DNA from 3 places in the Micromonospora sp. NBC_01405 genome. Region 1 is predicted to be linked to each of the others. Evidence: riboswitches for the same ligand, from Rfam matches in the RefSeq annotation. Region 1 holds a riboswitch; each other region holds the start of a gene.
The links. Region 1 has a riboswitch for cobalamin ahead of OG559_RS23005 (VWA domain-containing protein). Riboswitches for the same ligand answer to the same signal wherever they lie in the genome.

Region 1 (5,331 bases):
TCGTCGCGCTCGGCCGCGGGGACGAGCCCGAGATGGCGCGAAGGCGCGCTGACACCATCGTCGCGCTGCAGGATCCCCAGCACGGGGACGCCGACGGACTCCACCGCGCGTGCCGCCTCGGCAGCGTGGCGGGGGGAGCCGGCTTTGTTGAGCACGACACCCGCGATCGTGATGCCGGGCTGGAACGTCGCCATCCCGTGCACGACCGCCCCCACGCTGCGCGAGGCGTGCGAGACGTCCACGACCAGGACGACCGGTGTCCGGGTGAGCGTCGCGACGTGGGCGGTGGAGGCGAACCCGTCGCCGCCGATGCGGCCGTCGAACAGACCCATGACCCCCTCGACGACCGCGACGTCCGCGTCCTGGGCGCCGTGAAGCAGCAGCGGGACCACGAGCGAGGGGTCGGTCAGGTGCGGGTCGAGGTTGCGGCCCGGACGCCCGGTGGCCAGCGCGTGGTAGCCGGGGTCGATGTAGTCGGGCCCGACCTTGTGCCCCGAGACGGCATGCCCGCGGGCGGCCAACGCGGCCATGAGCCCGGTCGCGACCGTGGTCTTGCCGTGGCCGGAGGCCGGTGCCGCGAGCAGCACACGTGGCAGCCTCACCACTCGATGCCTCGCTGACCCTTCTGGCCGACGTCCATCGGGTGCTTGACGTGCAGCATCTCGGTCACCAGGTCGGCTGCCGCGACGAGGCGGGGGTCGGCGCGGCGTCCGGTGACGACGACGTGCTGGCGGCCAGGACGGTTGGCGAGTGTCTCCACAACGTCGTCGACGTCGACCCAGCCCCACTGCATCGGGTAGGTGAACTCGTCCAGGACGTACAGCTGGTGCCGCTCGGCCTGGATGCGCCGCTTCACCTCCGCCCAGCCCTCGGCGGCGTCAGCGGCATGGTCTGCGTCGGTGCCGCCCTTGCGGCTCCAGGACCACCCCGAGCCCATCTTGTGCCACTCGACGGGCCCGCCCTCGCCGGTCTCCTCGTGCAGGCGGGCGAGCCGTTCGAGCACCGTCTGCTCACCGATGCGCCACTTGGCCGACTTGACGAACTGGAAGACCCCGATGTCCCAACCTTGGTTCCAGGCGCGTATCGCCAGGCCGAAGGCAGCGGTCGACTTGCCCTTGCCGTTGCCGGTGTGGACCATCAGCAGCGGGCGGTTGCGCCGTGCACGGGTGGTGATGCCGTCGTCCGGGACGACCAGCGGCTTGCCCTGCGGCATCAGGCCACCCCCTCGCGCGGCGCGGTCGCCGTGTGGACGACGCCGGTGAGCCCCTCGGCGGTCACCTCACCGAGCGGCACGTGCTCGGCCTGCAGGGTTGCGGCCAGCTGCGCGGCAAGGCCGAGCCGGAAGCGTCCGGTCTCGCAGTCGACCACGACGCTCTGCACGCCGGTGGCGGCCAGGTGCGTCGCCGCGCGGTGGGCACGACCGAGCGCGTCCGGCCCGAAGGTCGCACGGCCGTCGGTCACCACGACCAGCAGCGGCCGGCGGGACGGGTCGCGCAGCGCCTCGCGGCGCAGCACCTCCGCAGAGCGCTCCAGGCCCTCGGCGAGCGGCGTACGCCCGCCGGCCGGCAGGTCGGCCAGGCGTCGGGAGGCGACATCGATGGACCCGGTCGGCGGCAGGGCGACGTCGGCGGTGCGCTGGCGGAACGTCACCAGCGCGACCTTGTCCCGGCGGCGGTAGGCGTCCAGCAGCAGCGAGAGCACGGCGGTCTTGACCTGCTCCATGCGACGTCGCGCGGCCATCGAGCCGGACGCGTCGACGCACAGCAGGACGAGGTTCGACTCCCGCCCGACGGTTTCTGCGCGGCGCAGGTCGCCCGGGGCGAAGACGAGACCGCGGCTATCGACCAAGCCGCCACGGGAACGCTGGTGCGGTGCCGCCTCGGTGATGGTGCCCGGCAGGTGCAGGCGCCTGGCGACGGACGATCCGCGCTGCTGCCCGACGACCCGGCCCTGAGGTGTGCGTGCCCGGGACCGGCGGCCGGCCTGGCCTTCGCCGGTGCCCCGTACGACGAGCAGGCGGGCGCGTGCCGGCTCGCCGGCGGACGCGACCGATCCGGCAACGGCAGGCTGCGGCGCGTTGTCCGGCGCGGGCGATCCTGCGGCGTGGGAGTCGTGGACGTCCCGGGACCGGCCGTCCTGCGGGGCGTCGTCCGGCGGCCCGCCGCCGGGACCACCGGGGCCGTCGTCGGGCCCGTCCGGTCCGGGGTCAGGGTCGTCGTTGCCCAGCAGGTCGTCGAGCCGGTCCTCGTCCAGGCCGGGCTCGTCGAACGGGTTGCGGCGCCGGCGGTGCGGCAACGCGAGACGGGCGGCGACGCGGACGTCCTCGCGGGTCACGTGCGCGCGTCCCTGCCAGGCGGCGTGCGCCGAGGCGGTGCGGGCGGTGACGAGGTCCGCGCGCAGGCCGTCGACGTCGAACGCGGCGCACACCTCGGCGATGGTCGTCAGCGTCCGGTCGTCGAGCACGACGCCCAGCACGAGCCGCCGGGCTGCCACCAGCCGCGCGCGCAGGGCGTCCTGCTCGTCGGCCCAGCGTGTGGTGAAGCCCTCCGGGTCGGCGTCGAACGCCAGCCGGCGACGCACGACCTCCACCCGCAGGGAGGGGTCGCGCGGTGCGGCGACCTCGACGGTCAGGCCGAACCGGTCGAGCAGCTGCGGACGCAGCTCGCCCTCCTCGGGGTTCATCGTGCCGATCAGCACGAACCGGGAGGCGTGCTCGACTGAGAAGCCGTCGCGCTCCACGCTGACCCGGCCGGTAGCCGCTGCGTCGAGCAGCAGATCGACGAGGTGGTCGTGCAGCAGGTTGACCTCGTCGACGTAGAGCAGGCCGCGGTGGGCTCGGGCGAGCAGGCCCGGCTCGAACGCCACTACGCCGTCGCGCAGCGCCGCGTCGAGCTTGAGGGAGCCCGTCACCCGGTCGTCGCTCGCACCGACGGGCAGCTCGACGAGCCGCACCGGCCGCTCGACGACGGGCGTGGACGCGTCGATGGGCCCGTCGGGGCAGACCGCCAGGGAATCGTCCGGGTCGACCGAGAACCGGTCGCCCGCATACGTCCGCACCAGCGGCAGCACCTCGGCGAGGCCGCGCACGGTGGTGGTCTTGGCGGTGCCCTTCTCCCCGCGGACCAGGACGCCGCCGATGAGCGGATCGATCGCGACCAGGGTGAGGGCGAGAGTCATGTCGTCGGAGCCGACGACGGCACAAAAGGGGTACTGCGCTGGCATATAGGGCTCCCGCTCGATCTGCCATGACCGTCCACGACGCGGACGCGTCGCGGCTCGGATCGAGGCCGGTCTTCGGACTTCCCAGGTCTGTGCCTGAGTTACCGCAGCGGGCCCTGTGCCGGATTCTCACCGGCTTCCCAGATTCTCCCCGTGGCCATCGGCCGTGGGGCACCTCGAACCTTCGCATCACCCTAGACGCCGTCCTGACGGCCCAGGCAGCGGTCCGGCGGCCGGGCGGACCGGGCTAGGGTGCAACCATGGAGGCGCACGTGACCGTTGTCGGGCTCGGGGCCGACGGCTGGGCGGGCCTTCCGGAGCCGTCTCGGACGCTGGTGCACGGGGCTGCGACGCTGCTCGGCGGAGCCCGGCATCTCGATGCGGTGCCGCCGGTCGACGGCCAGAAGCGCGTCGCGTGGCCGTCGCCGCTGCGTGAGAATCTGCCGGGCCTGCTGGGCGCCGCGCGCAGGCCCGTCGTCGTGCTGGCGTCGGGCGACCCGCTCGTGTCGGGCGTCGGCACGACGCTGCTGGACATCCTGGGCCCGCAACGGGTGACGATCGTGCCTGCGGTCTCCTCCGTGGCGCTCGCTCGAGCACGTCTCGGGTGGCCGGCGGAGTCCGTCACCACGGTGAGCCTGGTCGGCCGCGACGTGCGCCTCGTCGTCCCCGCGCTCGCCCCCGGGCGGCGGCTGCTCGTGCTCTCCAGCGACGAAACGACGCCTGCCGCCGTCGCTGCGCTGCTCACCGGACTCGGCTGGGGAGAGTCCAGGCTGGCCGTGCTCGGCGACCTCGGCGCCGCAGGTGAGTCGCGTGCCGAGTCGACCGCGGCTTCGTGGAACGTCGTGGACGTGCCCCGGCTGAACGTCCTGGCCGCCGAAATCCGGGGCACCGGACCGGGCTGGGCCGCGGGCGGGGTGCTCCCCGACGACGCGTTCGAGCACGCCGGGCAGATCACCAAGCGCGACCTGCGTGCCAGCGCCCTGGCCCGGCTCGCGCCCGCTCCCGGTCAACTGCTGTGGGACGTCGGCGCCGGCAGCGGCTCGATCGGCGTGGAGTGGATGCGTGCGTGGCCGACGGCGCGGACGATCGCGATCGAGTCCCGCGCCGACCGCGCCGCGCTCGTGCGTCGCAACGCCGCCACGCTCGGCGTTCCCGGCCTGCGTCTCGTCGAGGGCTCGGCGCCCGACGCCCTGGCCGGTCTCGAGCGCCCTGACGCGGTGTTCGTCGGCGGTGGAGCGACCGTCCCCGGCGTGCTCGAAGCGTGCTGGGACGCGCTCGGCACCGGTGGCCGGCTCGTCGTCCACGGCGTCACGGCCGAGACCGAGGCGGTGCTGCTCGAGCAGTACCGTCGCCGTGGCGGCGAGCTCGTCCGTCTGCACGTCGAGCGCGCCGAGCCGCTCGGCGGCTTCACCGGCTGGACGCCCGCGCGTGCCGTCAGCCAGTGGACCGTCACCAAGGGAGAGTCATGACCGTCCATTTCGTCGGGGCCGGACCCGGTGCCGCCGACCTGCTCACGCTGCGCGCGGTGCGCCTGCTCGAGGTCGCGGACGTGTGCCTGTATGCGGGCACCTACCTCGACGCCGACGTGCTCGGCCACTGCCGCGACGACGCCCGGCTGGTCGACACCCAGCACCTCGACCTGGACGAGATCACCGCCCACCTGGTGCAGGCGCACGCCGACGGGCTGGAGGTCGTGCGGCTGTGCTCTGGCGACCCGTCGCTGTACTCGGCGGTACATGAGCAGGCGCGCCGGCTCGACGCGGCGCAGGTCCCGTGGGACGTCACGCCCGGTGTGCCCGCCTACGCGGCTGCCGCGGCGATCGTCGGCGCCGAGCTGACCGTCCCCGAGCTGGCCCAGTCGGTCGTGCTCACCCGCGCTCAGGCCCGTTCCACGGTCATGCCGCCGGGGGAGCAGCTCGCCGCGTTCGCCGCGACCGGCGCGACCCTGGCCCTGCACCTGGCCATCACTCGCAGCCGCGAGCTGGCCGCCGAGCTGGCCGAGCACTACGGCGACGGGTGCCCGGTCGTCGTCGTGTCCAAGGCGACGCAGCCGGATCAGCTCGTCCTGCGCGGCACACTGGCCGACATCGGCGACCAGGTCGAGGCCGCGGG
Region 2 (5,331 bases), 3.1 Mb from region 1:
CACGGTGGTGTAGGACCAGTTGTACGACGGGGCGTTCAGGTTGATCGGTGAGACCCGGTGGTACGCCGCGATCGAGTCGGCGCCCCACGTGCCGTCGGCCGCCAGCGCCTCGCGCGTGGTGTTGTTGCGCAGGTAGATCTCGACCGACTTCAGGGTGCCGTCGTCGCTGGCGGTCCCCGAGAACGTGATCGAGCCGCCCGGCGCGACGGTGACCGGCGCGGCGGCGGTGGGCGGCGTCATCGGCGTGGGGGTGCTGACGGCCACCGACGGCGCGACGCCGGTCGCCGAGATGATCCAGTCCCGGGTGTCGCCGCGCAGGTCACCCTGACCGGCGTTGTCGATGGCGGTGGCCGTCATCTTCCACTCGCCCTCGGTGGGGAGGGCCACCTCGACCTGCCAGGTGGTCGACAACGCGCCGATGACGTCCGGCTCGCCCCGGAAGGTGTTGTAGACCGGTGCGGCCGTCCCGTCGTCCTGGAGGTACTGGTTGTCCGACCTGCGGAACGAGTACGTCATCGCGCTGACGCCCTTGTCGTCGCTGGCGGTGCCGGTCGCGACGAAGCTCTGGGCGGCGACCAGGCCGGCGGGCGGCGAGGTGATCTTCGTGGTCGGCGGCAGGTCGTCGAAGCTGAAGGTCTCGATCTTCTTGACGGCCTTCGAGGCATCGCTCTGGCCGTTGTTACCGAACGTCTTCGCCTGGACCTGGTATTCGCCGACGGGGAGCGACACGGTGAGGGACCACGAGGTCGAGGCGGTGTTCACCGCTGCGACCGTCGCGTTGATGCTGTTGGCGGCGCCCCACGTCGTGAGGTCGTCCTGCAGGTACTTCTTGGAACCCCGGTTCTGGATCTCGATACCGACCTTGGTGACGCCGGCCGGAGAGGTCGCCTGCCCGCCGAGCGCGAACGGCGCGTTGGCCTGCTTGACCGCCCCCTCGATGGGCGTGACGATCGTCGTGTCGACCGGCGAGGGCGCCGGTGCCTGGGTGAGGTCGAAGAACCCGACCCGCCCCACCGGCAGGCCGCCCTTGGTGTTGCCGTCGCCACCGACGAAGAGGCCGCGCGGGGTGGCCAGCATCGCCTTCTCCCCTTCGTACGAGCTGGAACCCGGGTTCCACTCGATCGCCGTGCCCGTGGCCGGGTCGAGCGCGCCGAGGTGGTCACGGCGGACCACCTGGTCGCCGAGACCGTAGCCGCTCAGGCCCTGGCCCGTGCCGTACCCGACGTTGTCCAGGCCGGGCCACGGGACGTTGGAGGTCGGCGATTCCTGCCAACTGAAGTGGCCGCCGACGTACACGGCCGTCTCGGTGATGGCGACCGAGTAGATGCTGTCGAAGTGACGCGACACCCAGGTCGGCTCGACGTGGTCGGCGCCGGTCACCGGGAACGCGATCGCCGTGTCGTTGATCGGCGGGCGGTCGCCTCCCGAACCGCTGGTGACGACGAAGTAGGAGTCGTCCGGCGCGACGTCACCGGCGAAGACCCGCTGGATGCCGCCGACGAAGGAGAGGTTGTCCTCCCACAGGCGGGTGCGCCACGGCAGGAGGGCCTTGGTGGCGGTGTCGACGAGACCGACGCCGTAGCGGTCCTGGCCGGCGATCTGACGACCGGTGTGGATGACCAGCAGTTTGCTGCCGTTGTGCGTCAGCTTGAGCTGCTGCACGGTGAGCATGCCGCCGACGCCGATGCCGCCGGACAGGGGCAGGTTGAATCCGCTGTCGACCGCCCCCGTCGTCGGGTTGAGCGCGACCAGCCCGGTGCGGTTCACGCTGTTCACCTTCGTGAACTGGCCGCCCACGTACACCGCGGTGCTGCTCACGGCCAGAGCGGTCGCGCGCCCGTTCCCCTGCGCGGTGAACGCCGCGATCGGAGCGCCGGTGACCGGGTCGAGCCGTACGATCTTGCGCTTCGTCAGGCCACCGACCGTGTTGAACGAGCCGGCGACATAGAGCGACGAGCCGTCCGGCGAGGCCTCGACGGCCTCGACGGATCCGTCGAACGTCGGCTGGAAGCCGGTGTCGATCAGGCCTGTGTCGATGTTGTAAGAAGCCAGCGACGGCTGCGCCACCGGCGTCCCGCCGACGTTGGCGATCGCGGTGAAGGAGCCGGCGATGAAGACCCGGTTGCCGATCACCTCGATGTCGGTGATCTCGCCGTCGGTGATCCTCGGTACGTCATTGCGCGGCGTGCTGGGAACCAGCCCGGTGTGTCCCGGCACCGACAGTGCCGCAGCCGTGCGGACGGCCGTGCGGGTCGCATCGCCGCCGATCGTTCTTGTAGCGGCGCGAGCGCTGGTGCTCGCGACCTCGTCGGCGGCACTGTCCTGCACAGTGCCCGCAGCCGCCGGTTGGCCTGTCAACAACACAGCCCCGGCGACCAGACCCGCGATGGCGCGGCTCCGAACGTGCATCGAGACAACCCCCTGTAAAACGCCTGAATCGCGTCGCCGGGTCGATTCCCGGCAACGTCCATCCCTGGCGTGCCGGAAGTCACCGTAGGAGGTCGCCATCCCTTGTGTACGGACGCCCGTCGGAAACCCGACCGGTCGACATCTGTTCCGGTCCTACCGGCCGGGTCCGCCGTCCTTGGATCCAGACCCGCCCCACCAATCGGCTCGGTCGCTCTGTGAAGGAATCGACGAGGCTTCACCGCCGTGGCAGCCGACACGCCCGGACTCGACATGTGGGGTGTGACAACGCCGTAGTCCCTATATATGGTGTCGACCGTAGCTGGTTCGGCCGCTCATCCGGGGCGGTCGAGGCAAGAGGGAACCCGGTGGAAATCCGGGACTGCCCCGCAGCGGTGAGTGGGAACGACCGCCGTCATCAGCACTGGGCCGCCAGCGGCCTGGGAAGCGACGGCCAGTAGAAGACCGGCGAGCCCGGTCACGCCCGCGAGTCCGAAGACCTGCCAGCGCGCCGCGCACCCATACCGGGGTGGGCGGCGGTCCGAGGCCGCGTGGGACGGCCGACGCCACCTGACCCGCGCCCCGCCGGCGTGACGTCCGCCGGTGTCTGTCTCCACGCGCCCGAAGGCCATCAGGTCTCGAGCCCGCGAGGAGTGAGTGGTGGCAGTCACCGAGGTTGTCCCGGCCGATGGCATGGTGGCCGACGAGGCAGCCCTACCGGGCCCGCGGCGGACGCAGATGCGCGTCCGTAAGCGCGACGGCGGCACCGAACCGGTCGATGTCAACAGGATCGTCGGAGCGGTCGAGCGGTGGACGGTCGGCCTCGCCGACGTCGACCCGTTGCGGGTGGCGACGCGGACGATCAGCGGCCTGTACGACGGCGCGACGACCGCCGAGCTGGACCGGCTGTCCATCCAGACCGCGGCCGAGATGATCGGTGAGGAGCCGCAGTACTCGCGGCTGGCCGCCCGCCTGCTGGGTGGCTACATCGACAAGGAGGTCCGCAGGCAGGGCATCGGGTCGTTCAGCGAGGCGATCCGACGGGGCCACGTCGAGGGCCTCATCGGCGACGGCACCGCCGCGTTCGTCGCCGCCAACGCCACCCAGCTCGATGACGCCGTCGACCCCCACGGTGACCTGCGGTTCGAGTACTTCGGGCTGCGCACGGTCCACGACCGGTACCTGCTGCGCCACCCGACGAGCCGGCTGGTGGTGGAGACCCCGCAGTACTGGTTGCTGCGGGTGGCCTGCGGCCTGTCCCACGCCCCGGACGAGGTGATCGAGTTCTACCGGTTGATGTCGAGCCTGGCGTACCTGCCGAGTTCGCCGACGTTGTTCAACTCCGGCACCCGGCACACCCAGATGTCCTCCTGCTACCTGGTCGACTCCCCGCGCGACGAACTGGACTCGATCTACCAGCGGTACGCGCAGGTGGCGAACCTGTCGAAGTTCGCCGGCGGCATCGGCATCGCGTTCTCCCGGGTCCGGTCGCGGGGCGCGCTGATCCGGGGCACCAACGGGCAGTCCAACGGGATCGTGCCGTGGCTGCGGACGCTGGACGCCTCGGTGGCGGCGGTCAACCAGGGCGGCCGGCGTAAGGGCGCGGCCTGCGTCTACCTGGAGCCGTGGCATCCGGACATCGAGGAGTTCCTGCAACTGCGGGACAACACCGGTGAGGACGCCCGGCGCACCCACAACCTGAACCTGGCCAACTGGGTCCCGGACGAGTTCATGCGCCGGGTGGAGGCCGACGGGATGTGGTCGCTGTTCGACCCGGACGTGGTGCCGGAGCTGCCGGACCTGTGGGGGGACGAGTTCGACGCGGCGTACCGGGCGGCCGAGGCGCAGGGCCGGTACGTGCGGCAGGTGCCGGCGCGGGAGCTGTACGGGCGGATGATGCGGACCCTCGCGCAGACCGGCAACGGGTGGATGACGTTCAAGGACGCCGCGAACCGGTTGTGCAACCAGACCGCCGAGCCCGGCAACGTGGTGCACCTGTCCAACCTGTGTACCGAGATCGTCGAGGTGTCCAGCGACGCCGAGACCGCCGTGTGCAACCTCGGCTCGGTCAACCTCGCCGCCCACCTCGCCGACGGCGGCATCGACTGGGAACGGCTGCGCGCCACCGTCCGCACCGCCGTGACGTTCCTCGACCGGGTCATCGACATCAACTACTACCCGACCCCGCAGGCCGCGGCGAGCAACCCCCGCTGGCGACCGGTCGGCCTCGGCCTGATGGGCCTGCAGGACGTGTTCTTCGCCCTGCGGCTGCCGTTCGACTCCCCGGAAGCCCGGGAGCTGTCCACCCGGATCAGCGAGGAGCTGTACCTGACCGCCCTGGAGACCTCCGCCGACCTGGCGGAACGCCTCGGAGCCCACCCGGCCTTCGCCGAGACCCGGGCGGCACGCGGCCAGCTCCAGCCGGACCTGTGGGGCGTCACGGGCAGCCAGGCGCAGCGCTGGGGGGCGCTGCGGGAGCGCGTCGCCGCGCACGGCCTGCGCAACTCGCTGCTGGTGGCGATCGCCCCGACCGCCACCATCGCCTCCATCGCCGGCTGCTACGAGTGCATCGAGCCGCAGGTGTCCAACCTGTTCAAGCGCGAGACCCTGTCCGGGGAGTTCCTCCAGGTCAACACCGCTCTCGTACGCGAACTGAAGGCCCGCGGCCTGTGGACCGACCAGGTCCGCTCGGCGATCAAGCGCGCCGAGGGATCGGTGCAGGGCATCACGGAACTGCCGGCGGAGGTCCGGCAGCTGTTCCGTACGGCCTGGGAGTTGCCGCAGCGGGCGCTGATCGACCTGGCCGCCGCCCGCGCCCCGTTCATCGACCAGTCACAGTCGCTGAACCTGTTCCTCGCCGCTCCGACGATCGGCAAGCTCTCCTCGATGTACCTGTACGCCTGGAAGGCGGGGCTGAAGAGCACC
Region 3 (5,331 bases), 2.7 Mb from region 1:
CCGGCAAGGGCGGCCGGTTCGTGCGCGGCAGCGGCCGGCTCGACGGCCCCGGCCGGGTACGCGTCGGCGACCAGGTCTTCCAGGCCCGGCACGGGATCGTGCTCGGCACCGGCACCCGGCCCTCCGTGCCACCGATCGCCGGGCTCGCCGACACCCCGTACTGGACGAACCACCAGGCCGTCGAGGTCGAGGAGCTGCCCGGGTCGCTGCTCGTCCTCGGCGGCGGCGCGATCGGGCTGGAGCTGGCCCAGGTCTTCGCCCGGTTCGGGGTGGCGGTGACGGTGGTCGAGGCGGCGGACCGGGTGCTCGCCGTCGAGGAGCCCGAGGCGTCCGAGGTGGCCGCCGCCGCGCTGCGCGCGGACGGGGTGCGGATCTCCACCGGGGTGAAGGCCGAGCGGGTCGACCACGACGGGCGGGCGTTCACCCTGGGAGCGGCCGGCGGCGTCGAGTTCACCGCCGAGAAGCTGCTGGTGGTGACCGGCCGGCGGGCGCACCTCGACGAGTTGGGGCTGGACGGCGTCGGGGTGGACCCGTCCCAGCGATACCTCGCCGTCGACGACCGGATGCGCGCCGCCGAGGGCCTCTGGGCGGTCGGTGACCTGACCGGCGAGGGCGCGTTCACCCACATCGCCATGTACCAGGCGGCCATCGTGGTCGCCGACGTGCTCGACCACGTCCGGCGGGCGCGGTCCGGCCCGGACGCCAGCGGCACCGCCAGCGTGGTCGGCGGCGCGGCGAGCACGGCGGGGGCCGGGATCGCCGGCGGCGTGCCGCACGCCGACTACCGGGCGCTGCCCCGGGTCACCTTCACCGACCCCGAGGTGGGCGCGGTCGGGCTGACCGAGCGGCAGGCCCGCGAGCGCGGCATCAACGTGCAGGTCGGCGTTAGCCGGCTCGGCTCGTCCACCCGGGGCTGGATCCACCAGGCCGACGGACTGATCAAGCTGGTCGCCGACGCCGACCGGGGCGTCCTGGTCGGCGCGACCTCGGTCGGCCCGGCCGGCGGCGAGGTGCTGTCGGGCCTGGTGGTGGCGGTGCACGCGGCGGTCCCGCTGCCCCAGCTCCGGAACATGATCTACGCGTATCCGACGTTCCACCGCGCCATCGAGGACGCCCTGCGCAACCTGAGGTAGCGCCGGTGGCTCCCTGATCGTCCGACGAGCACGAGGTCGTGCCGGTGCGGTGCTGACGGTCAGGGGGCGGGTGCGGTGTGGCCGGTCAGGGAGACGCGGGTGCGCCGTGCCGGCCGGCGCCCGCGGCGAAGCGGGCCGCACCCGCCGCCGCGTCGGCCGCCAGCGACTCCGCGCCGTGGGCCAGCTCGACCGCGAAGGCCTCCGGCTCGGTCAGGTTGGCGCCGGCCAGCACCGCCGCCCGGTCATTGCGCAGGCAGGTCTGCGGGTGGCGGGCGATCCCGGCGGCCAGCCGCTCGGCCTCCACCCGGGCCTCACCCGGCGCGACCAGCCGGTTCACCAGACCCATCGCGTACGCCTCCTCGGCCGGCACCGGTCGGCCGGTGAGGATCAGGTCCATCGCCCGGCTCTCGCCGATCAGCCTGGGCAGCCGGAAGGTCCCCCCGTCGACCAGCGGCACCCCCCAGCGCCGGCAGAAGACCCCGAGCACCGCGTCGGACTCGGCCACCCGCAGGTCGCACCAGAGGGCCAGTTCCAGCCCGCCGGCCACGGCGTACCCGGAGATCGCCGCGATCACCGGCTTGGACAGTCGCATCCGCGTCGGGCCCATCGGGCCGTCGCCGTCGGGCTCGACCCGGTTGCCGCCGGGGGTGCCGATCGCCTTCAGGTCCGCCCCGGCGCAGAACGTCCCGCCCGCTCCCCAGAGCACGGCCACCGCCGCCTCCGGGTCGGCATCGAAGGCGCGGAACGCGTCGGCCAGGGCCCGGGCGGTCGACCCGTCGACGGCGTTGCGGGCAGCCGGCCGGTCCAGGATCACCGTGGTCACGGCCCCGGCGCGTTCGACCCGTACCCCCATTGGCGTCCCTCCTGGTCGGACGGCTTGACCCTCGGCTGCGGGCCGCCGGGCTGGCGGTGCATGCCGAGGTGGCCGGCGGGCCGGCCCTCGGGGTGGTGGTGGACACCCCGACATCGACCGTAGCGGCCCGTCCGTCCCGACGGCGCACGCGCGCGGCGCTAGCATCGGCGGCGGCACGATCATGTGAGGTGCCCCGCGTCTGCGGGGAGAATCGGGAAGCCGGTGGGAATCCGGCACGGGCCCGCCGCGGTGACCGGGGAGCCGCCGTCCACGCGCGTCACGCGCAGCCACTGGCCGCACGGCTGGGAAGGCGGACGGTCGGGCGTCGATCCGGGAGTCCGAAGACCGGCCTCGCGTCGGGTGCCCACCGCAGCGGTGGGCCGAGCGCAGCGGGAGCCTGCCTGTGGACATCTACGACACCATCCACCGCCGCCGGGACGTCCGGGCCGAGTTCACCGGAGAGCCGGTGCCGGCGGACACCCTGCACCGGATCCTCGACGCGGCGCACGCCGCGCCCAGCGTCGGATACTCGCAACCGTGGGACTTCGTCCTGGTCCGGGACGCCGAAACCCGCCGCCGGTTCCACGAGCACGTCCAGGTCGAACGGGATACGTTCGCCGCCACCCTCGACGGCGAGGCGGCCGAGCGGTTCGCCCGGATCAAGATCGACGGAGTGCTGGAGTCGACCCTGTCGATCGTGGTCACCTACGACCCGGCGCGGGGCGGCCCGGCCGTCCTCGGGCGGCACGCCATCGCCGACGCCGGCCTCTACTCGGTCTGCCTGGCCATCCAGAACCTGTGGCTCGCCGCCACCGCCGAGGGGATCGGCGTCGGCTGGGTCTCCTTCTACCGGGAGCCGTTCCTGGCCGGGCTGCTCGGCATTCCGGACGGCATCCGGCCGGTGGCGTGGCTCTGCCTCGGGCCGGTCAGCCACCTGGCGACCGTGCCAGACCTGGAACGGCACGGATGGCGGCGGAAGCGTCCTCTCGCCGAGGCGGTGCACCACGACCGTTGGGCGGTAACCCACCGGCGAACGGCCGATTCATGAACCTCGATTGCTGAGATAGCGTGGTGTTCACCCTCGGTACCCAACCCGCTACGCTCGGGAGGATCTTCATGCGTGCCACCGTCAGGGTCCTGCTCGCCTCCGTCCTCACCACCCTCGGCCTGACCGCCGCCGTAGCCACCCCGGCCCTGGCCAGCGCCCCCGCGCCCTTCTGTGAGTCCGGCGGGTCGCAGTTCTACTGCGACGCCACCAGCACCGGCACGACGACCTGGACGGTCACCTGGTACTCCGGCAGCGTCGGGACCTTTACGAGCGCCGGACCGACCCTCTTCGCCAGCTGCCCCTTCTCCAACATCGGCCTGCAGGTGCGGGTCAGCTACAGCTACTTCGACGGCAGCGTGACCCAGTACAGCGACACCGATAGGTTCATCTGCCGCAGCGGCCCCTGGCAATAGTCGCCGGGCCCCGCGCTGCTGGCCGGTGGCAGCGCGGGGACCCCGCCGCCGGCACCCGGGCCGGTGACGTGCGGGTCCGGCGGCGGTGTCGGCCGCGTCCCCGGACGGCCGGTTGACACGTACGGCGACAAGCTCGTCACCGCCGACCGGTTTGCGACCGCTCCTGCCGGGAAGCCGGACGGGATGCGGGCACTCTTGACGAGAATCGAACAGAACTCGGCGCTGGACCGGGTCGGGGACCGGTTGCAGCGCGCCGTCCAGGCCACCATCCGCCCGCAGCGGGTGCGCGACCTGCTGCACGGCGTCTTCCTCGGGCATCCGCTGCACCCGGCGCTGGTGCAGGTGCCGGTGGGCGCCTGGATCAGCGCCGCCGTGCTGGACCTCATGCCCGGTCAGCGTCGGGCGGCCACCACGCTGGTCGGGCTGGGCACGGTCGGCGCCCTCCCGGCGGCGGTCGCCGGGCTGAACGACTGGGCGGCCCTCACCCGGGACCAGCGGCGGGTCGGCCTGGTGCACGCCGCCTCCAACACCGTCGGCCTGGCCCTGTACACGGGCTCGCTGGCCGCCCGGCTGAGTGGGCGGCACGGGACCGGGCGGGCGCTGGCGTACCTCGGGCTGACCGCGGCGAGCGCGGGGGCCTACCTCGGGGGGCACCTGGCGTACAAGCAGGGGGCCCAGGTCAACCAGAGCGTGTCCGAGCTGAACCGGATCAGCGACGGCTGGCACGCGCTCGTGGACATGGCCACGCTGCCGCAGCGGAAGCTGGTCACCCGCGAGGTGGACGACGTCTCGGTCATCCTCTACCGGCACGGCGACGAGGTCACCGTGATGCTGGAACACTGCCCGCACCAGGGCGGTCCGCTCGGCGAGGGCGAGGTCGCCGAGATCGACGGGCACGCCTGCGTGGTCTGCCCGTGGCACGGCAGCGCGTTCCGGCTCAACGGCGGCGAGGTCATGCACGGGCCGTCCGGGAACGACCAGCAGATCCTGCCGACCCGGGTGGTCGACGGGATGTTGCAGGCCCGGCTGCCCTGAGCTTTCCGCTCCCGCGCCGCCCGTCGCCCCGCTCCCGTCGCCCCGCCGGGCCCGTCCTGCCCGCTCTGCGCGCACTTTCCCCGAATGTGTGGCATCGGCGCGCGCCATGGCCACACATTCCGTGAAAGTGCGCGCAGGGGAGGCGGGGCGGGGGCGAGGTGGGGGCGGCCGGCGTCAGTTTCGGCGGTGCCGGCCGGAGACCAGGGCCCGCGCGCCGGCGGCGGCCCGGGCGATGCCCGGCCGGCGGCGCAGCCCGAGGACCGCGCCGATCTGCGCCCCGACGATGCTGGCCACGGCGAGCACCGCCGAGACCGCGAGCGGACGGTTCACCTGGTCCTCCTCGCTCGCCCGGGACGCCCCGGCGGCCATCGCCGGCTGCGGCCCGGAGGGCGGCTGGGCCACCTGCTGGCTGCCGCGGGTCGACTCGGCCGACGGCTGGGTGGCCGACGGCGCGGGTGCCGGGCGGGTGGCCGGCGGCGGCGTCGCCGCCGGGGTCGCCGCCGGGGTCGCGGGAGCTTCGGCGGCCGGCGGGGTGGCCGGGGTCGCAGGCGGGGGAGTGACCGCGCCGCCGGGGGCGGGGGCCGTGGGCCGGACCACCAGCCGGCCGGTGGCGTGCGTACGGGCCCCGGCGTCGCCCGCACCGTCGGGCAGCCTGATGAGCTGTCCCGGGCGGATCCGGTCGGGGTCGTGCAGCCGGTTCAGCTTCGCCACGTCCCGGTACCGGTCGAAGTCGTCGAGGTAGCGCTCGGAGATCTCGCCCAGGTAGTCGCCCTTCGCCACCCGATACACCGTCGGCTCCACCGGCTCGGGGAGCTGGGCCGCCGTGGTGACCACGACCGGCGGCGCCGT

Region 2: another riboswitch for cobalamin. It lies ahead of OG559_RS08685 (ribonucleoside-diphosphate reductase subunit alpha); the one in region 1 lies ahead of OG559_RS23005 (VWA domain-containing protein).
Region 3: another riboswitch for cobalamin. It lies ahead of bluB (5,6-dimethylbenzimidazole synthase); the one in region 1 lies ahead of OG559_RS23005 (VWA domain-containing protein).

What each region holds. Positions count from the first base shown of each region.
Region 1 covers NZ_CP109532.1:5,288,054-5,293,384, forward strand. The annotation lists partial or broken gene OG559_RS22995 (cobyrinate a,c-diamide synthase) at 1-605, opposite strand, end outside; gene cobO (cob(I)yrinic acid a,c-diamide adenosyltransferase) at 599-1,213, opposite strand; gene OG559_RS23005 (VWA domain-containing protein) at 1,213-3,222, opposite strand; cobalamin riboswitch at 3,268-3,413, opposite strand; gene cbiE (precorrin-6y C5,15-methyltransferase (decarboxylating) subunit CbiE) at 3,480-4,688, shown strand; gene cobM (precorrin-4 C(11)-methyltransferase) at 4,685-5,331, shown strand, end outside.
Region 2 covers NZ_CP109532.1:2,199,906-2,205,236, reverse strand. The annotation lists gene OG559_RS08690 (hypothetical protein) at 1-2,409, opposite strand, end outside; cobalamin riboswitch at 2,713-2,929, shown strand; gene OG559_RS08685 (ribonucleoside-diphosphate reductase subunit alpha) at 3,100-5,331, shown strand, end outside.
Region 3 covers NZ_CP109532.1:2,581,022-2,586,352, reverse strand. The annotation lists gene OG559_RS10625 (dihydrolipoyl dehydrogenase family protein) at 1-1,133, shown strand, start outside; gene OG559_RS10620 (crotonase/enoyl-CoA hydratase family protein) at 1,219-1,986, opposite strand; cobalamin riboswitch at 2,156-2,355, shown strand; gene bluB (5,6-dimethylbenzimidazole synthase) at 2,390-3,034, shown strand; gene OG559_RS10610 (hypothetical protein) at 3,103-3,447, shown strand; gene OG559_RS10605 (DUF2231 domain-containing protein) at 3,631-4,482, shown strand; gene OG559_RS10600 (LysM peptidoglycan-binding domain-containing protein) at 4,657-5,331, opposite strand, start outside.